Regions from separate parts of the Bradyrhizobium sp. USDA 4532 genome, predicted to be linked through region 3. Evidence: predicted binding sites of a transcription regulator. Region 3 holds the regulator's gene; each other region holds the start of a gene.
What was found. Region 3 encodes PhoB, which activates phosphate uptake and scavenging genes when phosphate is short. Its sites were predicted from a motif close to TGTCATNNANCTGTCAT; they were not measured.

Region 1 (3,198 bases), 4.6 Mb from region 3:
GCTCACCCAGTGCTCGCGCATAGAGGTGCCGGAGAATTCGTGGTCCTTGGCGTCGCCCTCATAGGCCTTTTGCTGATAGATCAGCTGCAACAGCGTGATGCCCGGCAGCCGGGCGTTTGCCTTCTTGAGCTGGCGCTCCTCGTCCGACAGCTGATCGTCGGGGATCTTCCCCAGCGCATTGTGCAGGGCGGTGCGCAGATTGTAGGTCTTGCGATAGACGTCGGTGTTGTAGCGGGTACGCGACGAATACATGATGTCCTTGTGCCGGGCCATCACGTCCTGGATGTCGCGCGGCAGCGCGCCGCGCGCCGAGAACAGGTCGACCTGGAACACCAGCGAGTTCATGTTGTCTTCCTGGTCGAGCAGATGCTGCAGCGGCGTGTTGGACACGATGCCGCCGTCCCAGAAATGGTCGGTGCCGACCTTCACCATCGGCAGCGCCGGCGGCAGCGCGCCGCTCGCCATGATGTGCTCGGGAATGATCTCGTCATGGGCATTGTCGAAATAGATGAAGTTGCCGGACAGCACGTTCACTGCGCCGACCGCGAAGCGTATCTTCTTGGAATTGATGCGGTCGAAATCAACCAGCTCGAGCAAGGACTCGCGCAGCGGCGTGGTGTCGTAGTAGCTGGTGGCGGTGCGCGCGCCGGCCGCGCTGAACCACGGATTGGCCTGGTGCGGGGTGAAGAAGCCGGGTTGTCCGAGCGTGGTCGTCAGCCATGAGCTGGTGAAATTGCGCGCCTTGCGGAAGACGTCGCCGTCCGGAGTGTAGTGCCAGATCTTGCGGCTGGTGATGCGATCCCAGAATGTGTGCAGCCGCTCCAGCCGCTTTTCGGGCGGATTGCCGGCGATGATCGCCGAGTTGATCGCGCCGATCGAGACGCCGCACACCCAGTCGGGCTCGATGTTGGATTCATGCAGCGCCTGATAGACGCCAGCCTGATAGGCGCCGAGTGCGCCGCCGCCCTGCAGGACCAGGGCCACGCGATCGCAGCCTTCCGGACGCCAGCCCGGCGTCGCGTGATCGATGTCGTCGAAATGCGGGGTTCGCGCGTCCATATCAGACACTCCAGAAATTCGCGGCGAGAATTCAGCGCGCCGATGACGCCGTGATGACAATTGCGGCGCCCACACTCGGCGCATCCGGCATGCCTGCCTGCATGGTTAGCATTGGCCTCGGCAACGCGACGCGGGTCGCGACGCGCAACCGCGGTCATGCGCCTGACGGAAATTCCTCACATCGCTGTCAATCTCGGCCGTTAGCTTCCGGGAAAATTTTTCAAACAGGGGGTTATTGCGATGCGCAGGGAAGATCTGCTCAAGCGTCCGTCGATGCCGGCCGCCGGCCCGAGCTATCCCGCCGGTCCGTATCGCTTCATCGATCGCGAATTCCTCGTCATCACCTATGAGACCGATCCGGAGTTGATCCGCGCCGGCCTGCCCGAGCCGCTGGAGCCGATCGAGCAGGCGTTCGTGCATTACGAATGGATCAAGATGCCCGACAGCTCCGGCTTCGGCAGCTACACCGAGTCCGGCCTCGTGATCCCCGCGCGCCTGCATGGCGAAGAGGTCAACTTCGTCTGCCAGATGTATCTCGACGATGATCCGCCGATCGCGGCCGGCCGTGAGATCTGGGGCTTTCCGAAGAAGTACGCTCATCCCAAGCTCGAGATCGTCAAGGACACGCTGACCGGCACGCTGGAATATGCCGGCCAGCTCGTTGCGATGGGCACGATGGGCTACAAGCACGAGAGCATGGCGGGCAATGGCGACGTCACCCGCGCCACGCTGTCGAAGACGCAAGTTAATCTGAAGATGATCCCCGGCGTCGACGGGCATCTCGAGGTCTGCCAGCTGGTCGCGATCAACCTGACCGACATCGTCGTCAAGGGCTCCTGGATCGGACCGGGCCGGCTGCATTTGGTGCCGCATGTCAATGCACCGGTCGCCGATTTCCCGGTCAAGCGTGTCGTCGGCGCGCACCACTTCCTCGCCGATCTGACGCTGCCGTTCGGCCGCGTCGTGCATGACTACAACAAGGAGGCCGCGGAGGCGGCGGCGCCGACCGGTCTTGCGGCGGAGTAGGGCGGTCGCTGACATAACACTGTAACAGGCGCGTCCTCCTATGTTCCGTCGAAGGGACGCGCTTGCTCAGCGTTGCGCGTGGGCGAGGCTTTGAACATGTCATTTCGCGCGGTTGCGTTGTCGATTGCCTTGGAGGGCGGCCATGCTGGCTGATCCACCTCCCGCTCCGGTCGGGTCGCTGCTGACCCGTGAGGCGGTCCCCGGTCTGGTCTGGGCGTTCCGCCTGCATCACGACGGCCGTGCCGAGGCGCTTCCGATCGATGCGCCGATCGAGCCGAGCCATGACGGAAGGCTGTGGCTGCACTTCAACCTGACCGACGTCCGCACCCGGGCATGGCTCGCCAACATGCACATCCCGCAGCTCGCGCGGGACCTCTTGCTGTCGAATGACAATTTCCAGCAGATCCACGTCGTCGACAATTGCGTCTACGGCGTGTTTTCCGATCTGGTGCGGGATATCGACGCCGCGACCCGGGAGACCGGCTTTCTCCGCTTTGCGATGACCGAACGCCTCCTGGTCAGCGGCCGCCATCAGGCGCTGTGCTCCGCTGATGCGACGCGCCGCGTGCTCGAAGGTGGCCATCGCGTCGGCAGCGTCGCGGCGCTGCTGGAGAAGATCGTCGACGAGATCGCCGATACCATGGACCGCATGGCGGACAAGATCGGCACCGATATCGATGCGATCGAGGAGCGGGTGCTCGCCGAGGATACCGGATCGGAGCTGCGCAAGAATCTGAGCCGGATGCGCCGCACCTGTGTGCGACTGCATCGCCAGCTCGCCGGCCTGCGCGTGCTGTTTCACCGGCTCGAGCAGAAGAACACCGACAATCTCAGCCCGGCGCTGCGGCTGCAGGCCGGCAAGCTCGCGCAGCGGCTCGACGGCCTCGACCACGACATCGTCGAACTGCACGAGCGCAGCCGCCTGCTCGAGGAAGAGCTGCGCTTCAAGCTCGAGGAGGAGAGCAACAAGCACCTCCACGCCTTGTCCGTCGTCACCATGATGCTGCTGCCGCCGACGCTCGTCACAGGCATCTTCGGCATGAACACCAAGGGATTGCCGCTGACCGACGTCGACAGCGGATTTCTGGTGGCCGCAGGCCTGTTGGCCGGGTC
Region 2 (3,198 bases), 6.2 Mb from region 3:
GCGGAAGAATTCGGGGATGACGTCCTCGATCAGCGCGTTGTCGTCGTGCAGCTTCTTGAAGGCGACGAGCCCCGACACCAGTGTGCCGGCCTTGCTGGCCTCGACGCCGGGCGTCAGCAGGAACAGCAGCGAGTTGAGGTCGTTCTTCTCGGCGACGATCTGGTTCTCGCGCAGATATTGCGCCACCACCGGCGCGGGGATGCCGTGATCGGCATAGGCGCCGGTGGCGTGATCGAAGCCCGGCGTCAGCAATGTGAGCTTGTTCGGGTCGGTCATCGCGAAGCCCGCGGTCAGCTCGGGAAAGCCGTGCCAGGTCTCGCCGGGACTGAGCTGCCAGTAGGACGGATTGGTCGCGAGCTGATCGGTCGAGATCGTCTCCCAGGCGACATTGTGCACGCCGTTCTCGCGCGCGACGTCGGGGATCTTCACGCGATCCGGCACGAACGGCTCGAAGAACCAGCGCCGCTCGGGGCGCGTCTCCTTCTCCTCGAACTCGCGCTTCACGGCGCGGATCTTCTTGCGCAGCTCGATGCCGAGCCGGATCGTGTCGTCCCACAAGACTTCGCCGGAGCGGCCCTTCATCATCTGCGCGCCGACATCGAGCGAGGCGAACAGCGGGTAGAACGGCGACGTCGAGGCGTGCTGCATGAAGCTTTCGTTGAAGCGGCGATGCTCGACCCGGCGCTTCTGGCCCTTGATGTGGCGGTCGCGGATGTGGATCTGCGAGGCCTGCGAGAAGCTCGCGAGCTGCTTGTGGGTCGATTGGGTCGCAATGATGCCGGGCGCCTCGGGGCCGAGATCGGACAGTCCCATGGCGAAGCGGCCGGCATAGATCGGGTGGAATTTCATGAAGCCGGCCCAGGCCTCGTCGAACAGGATGTAGTCGCAGAGATGGCCGATCCGCTTGAGGATCATCTCGGCCGAGTGGATGGTGCCGTCATAGGTACACTGCTCGACCACGGCGACCCGGAACGGACGCTCCTTCTTCCAGGCGTTCTCGTCCTTGACCAGCGGGTGCTTGCGGATGTGGTCGCGCAGCGTGCCCTCGTCGAGCAGGTCCCAGCGCATCGGCCCGATCAGGCCCCAGGCGTTGCGCACCGTCGGCACGTAGACCGGGATGCCGCCGCCGATCAAAAGCGCGCCGTGATGCGCGGCCTTGTGGTTGTTGCGGTCGAACAGCACGAGGTCGCCGTCGGTGACCAGCGAGCCGAGCGCGACCTTGTTGGAGGTCGAGGTGCCGTTGAGCACGAAATACGTCTTTTCAGCGCCGAAGATCCGGGCCGCCTCCTTCTGCGCCCGCAGCGCCGGCCCTTCGTGGGTGAGGAGGTCGCCGAGGTCGAGCACGGAATTGTCGAGGTCGTCGCGGAACACCGCTTCGCCAAGGTGTTCGACGAACACCCGTCCGATTGGGCTGCGGCTGTAGAACACGCCGCCATTGTGGCCCGGGCAGGTCCAGAGCTGGTTGCCTTCCTCGGCATAGTCGACCAGGGCGCCGAAGAACGGCGTCTTCAAATTCTCGGCATATTGCTTCAGCCTGGAGATCAGGTTCTTGGCGATGAAGGGCGGGGTTTCCTCGGACAGGAACACGTAGCCGTCGATGAAATCGAGCACCTCGACCGGCAGGTCCTCGAACCGCTTGCGCCGGATCAACAGGATGATCGGGAAGTCGAGGCCGCGCCGGCGCATCAGGTTGATCAGCGCCGCGGTCTTGCCCTCAAGTCCCTTCTTGCCCCAATCGACCACCATGCAGCCGATCGCGGCGTCGGTCTGCACCGCGATCTCGGCATCCTCCAGCTTGCGGGCGCGAACCACCTCGAAGCCGGAGCGCTCGATCTCGGCGATGATCTGGTTGAAGCGGATGCCCTCGAGGTCGTCGGCCTCGAACACCGGCGCAGCGAACAGGAAGTTGAAGCGTTTGAAATAGTCCATGCGTGTCCCCGAACTGGTCCGGCGCTGACGTGTCGGCACAATTCATGACAGGCAGATGACAATGGGGCGGATGGGGGATCGAATACGTTGTTGGGGACGCAATCCCTCACTGCACGGCGTCAGCCCGTGGATATTCGAGCTGCGCGGCGACGAAATCGGCCGTATCACGGCCATAGCGTGTCTCGATCCCGGCAAGCGCCCGGTCGAGCGCCTGCGCGGGCGGCGCGGTGCCGACCGCGGGCAGCAGACGATCTGCGGACCAATCCGGCGCCACGACTTGCGGATAGACGCGCAGGCCGTTGCGGGTCGTGACGACGTCGTCGGTCGCGGCGAAGGTCACGGCATGCGAGCGGTAGGTGCGCGACCAGCTGTCGGCGACCAGCGCCAGCGAGACCTCGTCGACGCCGGGGGCAAGCGCGAGGCCGAGCTGTTCCCGGTTCCAGAACGCCAGCGTGTTCCGGATGGCGGTCAGCGCGAAGGGACGCGTGAACTTGAAGGCGTTGCTGTCATGCCGCGCGTCCCAGCCGGGCAGGCCGATCTCGCGCGCGACGGCCTCAGCCCTGGTACGGCCGGCGATCGCCTCGATCAGGGTCAGCGACATCGGCATCGAGGCCGAAATCCCGGTCGTCGTCGCGACGCCGTGGTCGACCACGATGCGGCGGTCGGCGACATAGCGGATCTCAGGATGTTTGCTGCGCCAGTTCTTCAGGTAAAACCAGTGCGTGGTGGCGCGCCTGCCGTCGAGCAGGCCGGTCGAGGCGAGCACCTTGGCGCCGGCGCAGACGGCGACGATCACGGCGCCTTTCTCCGCCTGCTGCCGGACCCATTGCATGACCGCCGGATCGTCGTCGCGGCTCATCGCCGGCACGATAACGTAGTCGGCGCCGTCGCCATGTGCGGCATCGAATGCGGCGATGGTCGCATCAGGCTCGACCTTCAGCACCGGGAACAGCGCGACTGGACCGGGTCCCGTCGCCAGCGTGACGACATCGGCAACATCGGCGCGCTTGAGGATGCCGTAGGGCATCAGATAGTCGGTGGTCTCGGTCATGTCGTTGATGCCGGGTATCGCGATCAGCGGGCGCGACCGCTTCGGCGGCTTCAGCGCCGCGAGCATCGCGTCGTGCTCTTGCGTCGCGATCGGCGGCGGAACGCGGAACGCCGATGCGGCGGGCAGGGTGAAGAGCCAGATGCCGCCGATGATTGGAACCAGCGCGGCAACGGCGATGCCGCTCCACGCGAGAAGCCGCCAGGTCATGATGATCGATC
Region 3 (3,198 bases):
AGAAGTGATAGTGGCGGACCAGCTTGATCACGCCCTCCATCGCTTCCGCGCCGGAATTGCAGAAGAACACGAAGTCGGCAAAGCTCTGCTCGCACAGCCGCGCGGCAAGCACCTCGCCGTCCGGGCTCTTGAACAGGTTCGACATGTGCCAGAGCTTGGTCGCCTGTTCCTGCAGCGCCTTGACGAGATGCGGATGCGCGTGCCCGAGCGCGTTGACCGCGACGCCCGAGGTGAAATCGAGATAGCGGTCGCCGTTGGTTGCGATCAGCCAGGCGCCCTCACCGCGCTCGAAACCGAGATCGACCCTGGCGAAGACGGGGAGCAGATGCGACGTGGCAGCGTTGGTCATGACGATCACTGACGGTTTTTAAGCCGACAATTGCCGCGCGCCTTGACGCCAGCGCAGCAACGGCCAGCTTCGGAAAACAAAACGGCCGCCTTTGCGGGCGGCACGTGGCGGGCATTCTATGCTGCGGTCGGTAAGTGTCAATCGCCACGAAGTGGCCTTCCTGCAATGCGAAACGAGCGCAATCCGGAGCATTCCGGTGCGGTGGAAAAGCCTCATCGCGATGCTTAACTGTGTGGGAACATGTGGACGCACGACCGCGGACTCTTGCGCCAGAGTCACGCCATATTGTAGCGTTTGGCCTGTCGGGTACGACATCTCGTGCGGCGGTACTGGACCCTCTAAGTAGCCTTTGTGTCTCGCGTAAACGTTCGGGCGCAACACCGTGCCCGGCGAGGGCTAAGGGATTCTGGCCGCAGGGATATTTGTCCAGATTGGCTCGCAGCGCCGCTCCAATGATTGGCCGGCGCTACGCGAAGGGAAGAATGCGATGACTGTATTGACCTGGTCCGACGATCGCGTCGAGCAGCTGAAGAAGCTCTGGGAGTCCGGCCTGTCGGCCAGCCAGATCGCGGCGGAACTTGGCAATGTGACGCGAAACGCCGTGATCGGCAAAGTGCATCGGCTCGGCCTCTCCGGCCGCGCCAAGGCACCCTCCACGGCCGCGCCGCGGCAGCGCAAGGCCCGCCCCGCCCAGCACATGATGCGGGTGGCGCGCCCGGTCTCGCGCGGCAACACCGCGCTGGCGCACGCCTTCGAGGCCGAGATGGAGCCCGATCCGATCTCCTACGACAATGTGGTGCCGATGAGCCAGCGGCTGTCGCTGCTCGAGCTCAACGAGGCCACCTGTCACTGGCCGGTCGGCGATCCCTCGAGCCCGGAATTCTTCTTCTGCGGCGGCAAAGCGCTCGGCGGCCTGCCCTATTGCGCGCATCACTCGCGCGTCGCCTACCAGCCCGCCGCCGATCGCCGCCGGCCGTCGGCGAAACCGCAGATCAAGTGAGCACTCGGGAAAACGACGGAAGACCTCAAAGACAAATCCCCGCGAAAGCGGGGATTTTTTTGTGTGACCCAGCCCGGCTATATCACCAGCGTCGTCCCGGCGCAGGCCGGGACCCATAACCACGAATGGGTGTTGTTAGAAAGCCGTCTGGCCGCGTGCCGATTGCGCTGGCCGCAGCGTATGGGTCCCGGGTTTCGCCGGGACGACGCCGTGTTGCGGTTTATGAATGCCGCATGGCCGTTACGGCTGCGGCTCGGCCTTGGCAAAGCGGTCGTCGAGCGCGTAGCCGGCGCCGCGCACAGTGCGGATCGGATCCTGCTCGCGGCCCGGATTGAGCAGCTTGCGCAGGCGGCCGATATGCACGTCGACGGTGCGCTCATCGATGTAGATGTCGCGGCCCCAGACGCTGTCGAGCAATTGCTCGCGGCTGAACACGCGGCCGGGATGCTCAAGGAAGAATTCGAGCAGGCGATACTCGGTCGGCCCGAGATCGATCGGACGGCCCGAGCGCGCCACGCGGCGCTTCTCGCGGTCGAGCTCGATGTCGCCGTAGGTCAGCACGGTCGCAAGCCGCTCCGGGCTGGCGCGGCGCAACAGGCCCTTCACCCGCGCCAGCAGCTCCGGCACCGAGAACGGCTTGACGATGTAATCGTCCGCGCCGGTGGCAAGCCCGCGCACGCGCTCGCTTTCCTCGCCGCGCGCGGTCAGCATGATGATCGGAAGCTGCTTGGTCTCGGGCCGCGCCCGCAGGCGGCGGCACAGTTCGATGCCGGACAGGCCCGGCAGCATCCAGTCCAGCACCACGAGGTCGGGAACGCGCTCCTTCAGCCTTGTATCCGCATCGTCGCCGCGCCCCACCGTCTCGACATCGTAGCCTTCCGCATCGAGATTGTAGCGCAACAGCGTCGTCAGCGCTTCCTCGTCTTCGACTACCAGAATGCGTGCGCTCATCGGTTTAAGTTCTTTCTCTGTGGTGATCCGTTGCCCAGACGCAAACCGAAACGCTTACTTCCTTGAGCATAGTCCCCGCGGAAACGATTTGTCGCGAGGATCATCCAGTTTCGCTCTTGCCGGTTCCGTGCTTGCCGATCATGCCTCAGTTGCCCGGCACCGTGGTGGCAAAAGTGGTCATGTCGCCCTTCGGGCGCTTGTCGGTGATCTGCTGGCCCTCGATCATGTAGAACACGGTCTCGGCGATATTGGTGGCGTGATCGCCGATCCGCTCGATGTTCTTGGCGCAGAACATCAGATGGATGCAGAACGAGATGTTGCGCGGATCTTCCATCATGTAGGTGAGCAGTTCGCGGAACAGCGAGGTGCAGATCGCATCGACCTCCTCGTCGCCCTTCCAGACGTTCATCGCCGCCGGCAGGTCGTGCGCGGCATAGGCGTCGAGCACCGACTTGACCTGCGACAGCACGAGGTCGGTCATGTGCTCGAGGCCGCGGATCAGCTTCAGCGGCTGGAAATCGCTCTCCAGCGCCGCGACGCGCTTGCCCATGTTCTTGGCGAGGTCGCCGATCCGCTCGAGGTCGGTGGCGACGCGCATCGCGCTGACGATCTCACGCAGATCGATCGCCATCGGCTGGCGGCGGGCGATCGTCAGCACCGCCCGCTCTTCGATGTTGCGCTGCAGATTGTCGATCTCGATGTCGGCGGCGACCACGCGCTTGCCGAGCGCGACGTCGCGACGGATCAGCGCGTCGACCGACTCGGTAATCATCCGTTCGACCAGGCCGCCCATCTCGGCGACCAGGCGAGTCAACTCCTGCAGGTCGCTGTCGAATGCCTTGGCGGTATGTTCAGAAGCCATCGCTTGTCTCCCTCAACCATGATCCCGGGGATCATG
Region 4 (3,198 bases), 620 kb from region 3:
GCCGGAGACGAATTCCCAGAACGGATCGAACTCCTGGAACTGGGCCTTGTTCGGGTTGTAGTAGTGCGCGGCGGCGTAATGCACGTCGGCGGTCAGCCACACCGTGTTGACGATTCCCGCGGTCTTGATGAAACGCAGGATGTCGGCGATTTCGAGCTCGCGGCCGCGCGCCGGGCCATCGCCCTGCGCAAAGGCTTCCGAGCCCTTCTTGTTGGCGGCATCGTCATAGACGATCAGCGAGAGCGGCATGTCGGAGGCGATCACCTTCCAGGTGGCGCGCGAGTTGAGCAGCGCGCGCTTCAGCCAGGCCATCTGATCCGGGCCGATGAAATAGGCGTCGGGGCCGTACTGCTCCTGCAGGTTCGGGCCGTTGGGGCCGCGATAGCTGCGCTCATCGAGCATGAAGACGTCGAGATGCGGACCGTAGCTCAGCGTGCGATAGACGCGGCCCGGCTCGACGATGCTCTCGCGCATCGGATACATCTCGTGGAAGGCCTTTGCCGCGCGCGCCGCGAGCACGGTGATGTCGCGCTCCTTGTAGGCCGCCGGCAGCTGTTTCGACAGCGACCAATTGTTGGTCACCTCGTGATCGTCCCACTGCACGAAGATCGGCACCTCGGCATTGAAGGCGCGGACGTTGTTGTCGAGGAAGTTATACTTGTGGGCGGCCCGGTATTCGTCGAGCGTCTCGGCCACCTTCGCCTTCTCGGGTATAGTGACGTTCTTCCAGATCTTGCCGTCGGGAAGCTTCACCTCGGACGGGATCACGCCGTCGGCGTAGATCGTGTCGCCGGAGTGCAGAAGGAAATCCGGAGCGTGCTTCTTCATCGCGGCGAAGGTGATCATGCCGCCGTCGTCGGGATTGATGCCCCAGCCCTGGCCGGCGACATCGCCGCCCCACACGAAGGAGACGTCGCGGCGGTCGCTCGGCGCGGTGCGGAAGCGTCCGACCACCGGCTCGCCGACGATGTCGATATGGGCGAGGTCGCGGAAGCGGACGCGGTAGAAGATGTCCTGGCCGGAGGGCAGGTTCTCCAGCAGCATCTTGGCGGTGAAGTCGCTCTCGGGCAGCGCCGTGATCGGCGGCAGTGTATGGGCGTCCTTGAACGATTCAGTGGTCGCGACCTCGACCATCATCTGCGCCGGCCGGTCCGCACGCGCCCACACCACGCCGCCGTCGACGCCGACATCGCCGGACTGCACGCCATGGGTGATCACGGGACGGTCGGCGGCGCGCGACAGATAGGGCATCGCAATCACGCCGGCGCCGGCCGCAGCCGCCGTGGAGAGAAAGCGTCGGCGGGTGAGATTTCGCGAGAACCGGATCGTCATAGGGAGCCTCCTCAGGTCACAGCGACAATGCGCCGCAGGCGCGCCAAGACCTAGAAAAATTCCATGACGGAGAGATTACAGCGGCGGGAGTGCGGGACGTAAGGGAAGCGCATCTGTCAGGCTCCCTCTCCCGAGTGCGGGGGAGGCAAGGGGGATTTGCGGATAAAGATTGGCGGCGCCCCTACGCCGTGCCCGCCGCCCTGAACTGCGTCGCAGCCCGTTGCAAATTCTGCGGCATGCTGAACAACAGCGCCTTGCGGTCGGCGACGGCGTTATGAAGCTGCTCGAGCGCGATGTTGAACGCGGTCAGCGTGCCTTCCTCGATCGCGCCGTGCTCGAAGCAGTCCAGCGTGTGGCGCAGGATGTCGTCGGCCTCCGCCTGCATCTGGTCGAGTTCCTCGATCGAATCGCTGTGCCGCGCGGCTTTCAGCATCTCCAGCAGGCGTTCGCGCTGCGAGGTGTTGGTGTTGCGCTCGTCCTGCTTGAGATAGCCGGCGAACCACGCACCGGCCGAGCCCATCGCCGAGAACGCCATCAGACTCCACCAGATGTAGTCGCTGTAGCGGTCGAGGAAGGTTTTTTCCTCGCCGTCGACAAACGCGGCGGCGCCCGGATGCACCGGAATGGTGGCATCCTTGTCGGTGTCCGGCGTCTCGATCTTGGCGGCGAGCGGGAAATCGGTCTTGAGCGACTGCCGGATCGCGAACAATTGCCGCGTGAATGCCGCGACCGTCGAGTCCGACAGGCCCTTCCGCGCAACGATGTGGTGCGAGAAGCTGATCGTCTTCACCTCATCATCGGGCCGGTCAGCGGAGCCGAGCGAGCCGGCGGGGATTTCCGCGGCCTCATAGGCCGGATGGTTCTGCGCGATCGCCTCGGAGGCGTCGATCGCAAGGAAGCTGGGCTCGCCGCCGTCGCGGACCGACGCCGTGATCGCATCGATCGTGATCTTGCTGTTGGCCGGGCCGACGGCGAGATAGGCGTCGGCCTTGAGGTTCTTGATCGCTTCCGCCGCCTCATTGGCCGGGAATTGAACGATCTCGACCTTCATCGGGTCGACGCCGTATTGCGTCAGGATCAGCTTCAGCAGATTGACATTGGCCGGGGTGCGGCCGACGACGCCGATCTTGCGGCCGGCAAGCTGCGCGATCTTGGTGATCCGCGCGGATTTCCGAACCTTGCCCTTGGCGGGCGGAACCCACATCACCACGACATTCTTGCGCAGGGTCGCGACCGCCTGGGCATTCTTCGGCACCTCGAGATCGCCGCGGATGATGGCGAGATCGGCCTTGCCGTCGGCCAGCGTCTGGGCGCTGGCAGTGGCGCCCTCGGTCTGCACCGGCCTCAGCTTGACCTGGGTGTTCTGCTGGTTGTTGAAGGCCTGCGCCAGCGCCTGCACGACCTTGACGTCATCGCTGTTGGCAGGACCGACCGCGATCCGCAGCGTCACCGGACGCACGGCGAAATAATAGCCGGCCAGCAACGTGCCGATGATGGCCAGCGCGCCCGCGATCAAAACGAACATCAGCCGCCGCTTTGCCGAACGCAGCGGCTTGGGCGACATGCTGGCGGAGCCGTCTGTCATCGATCTCGCAAACAATCGTCGGGGCTCAATCTCGCAAAACTACCAACGCGCATACATCCTCTATGTGTAGCAAATTACTGAACGGACAGATGTTACAACTCCGTCATGGTTACCAGCGGCGATAGGACGCGATTTCGGCCTTAATTTGGGCGTGGATCCCATCCCGGAGGCCGGTTGTTAGGCTAAAGTCGGCGTCAAACGGGAGGGTTACCATGGTCGAACGGCTGTCAGCGGAAGCAAAGAAGGCCGCCCTTTGGGAACTGGCCGGCTGGTCGGAGATG

Region 1: a site for PhoB is predicted at 1,102-1,118, ahead of J2R76_RS10615 (acetoacetate decarboxylase). Genes of this name have one in related genera too.
Region 2: a site for PhoB is predicted at 1,974-1,990, ahead of J2R76_RS02970 (Orn/Lys/Arg decarboxylase N-terminal domain-containing protein). Genes of this name have one in related genera too.
Region 4: a site for PhoB is predicted at 1,396-1,412, ahead of J2R76_RS28625 (alkaline phosphatase). Genes of this name have one in related genera too.

What each region holds. Positions count from the first base shown of each region.
Region 1 covers NZ_JALJZN010000001.1:2,183,782-2,186,979, reverse strand. Annotated here, with positions in the region: gene J2R76_RS10620 (patatin-like phospholipase family protein) at 1-1,059, opposite strand, end outside; gene J2R76_RS10615 (acetoacetate decarboxylase) at 1,300-2,085, shown strand; gene J2R76_RS10610 (transporter) at 2,228-3,198, shown strand, end outside.
Region 2 covers NZ_JALJZN010000001.1:630,964-634,161, forward strand. Annotated here, with positions in the region: gene J2R76_RS02970 (Orn/Lys/Arg decarboxylase N-terminal domain-containing protein) at 1-1,929, opposite strand, end outside; gene J2R76_RS02975 (DJ-1/PfpI family protein) at 2,036-3,187, opposite strand.
Region 3 covers NZ_JALJZN010000001.1:6,822,397-6,825,594, reverse strand. Annotated here, with positions in the region: gene J2R76_RS31365 (aspartate aminotransferase family protein) at 1-349, opposite strand, end outside; gene J2R76_RS31360 (GcrA family cell cycle regulator) at 837-1,349, shown strand; gene phoB (phosphate regulon transcriptional regulator PhoB) at 1,590-2,300, opposite strand; gene phoU (phosphate signaling complex protein PhoU) at 2,446-3,162, opposite strand.
Region 4 covers NZ_JALJZN010000001.1:6,206,827-6,210,024, forward strand. Annotated here, with positions in the region: gene J2R76_RS28625 (alkaline phosphatase) at 1-1,332, opposite strand, end outside; gene J2R76_RS28630 (TAXI family TRAP transporter solute-binding subunit) at 1,514-2,917, opposite strand; gene J2R76_RS28635 (4a-hydroxytetrahydrobiopterin dehydratase) at 3,130-3,198, shown strand, end outside.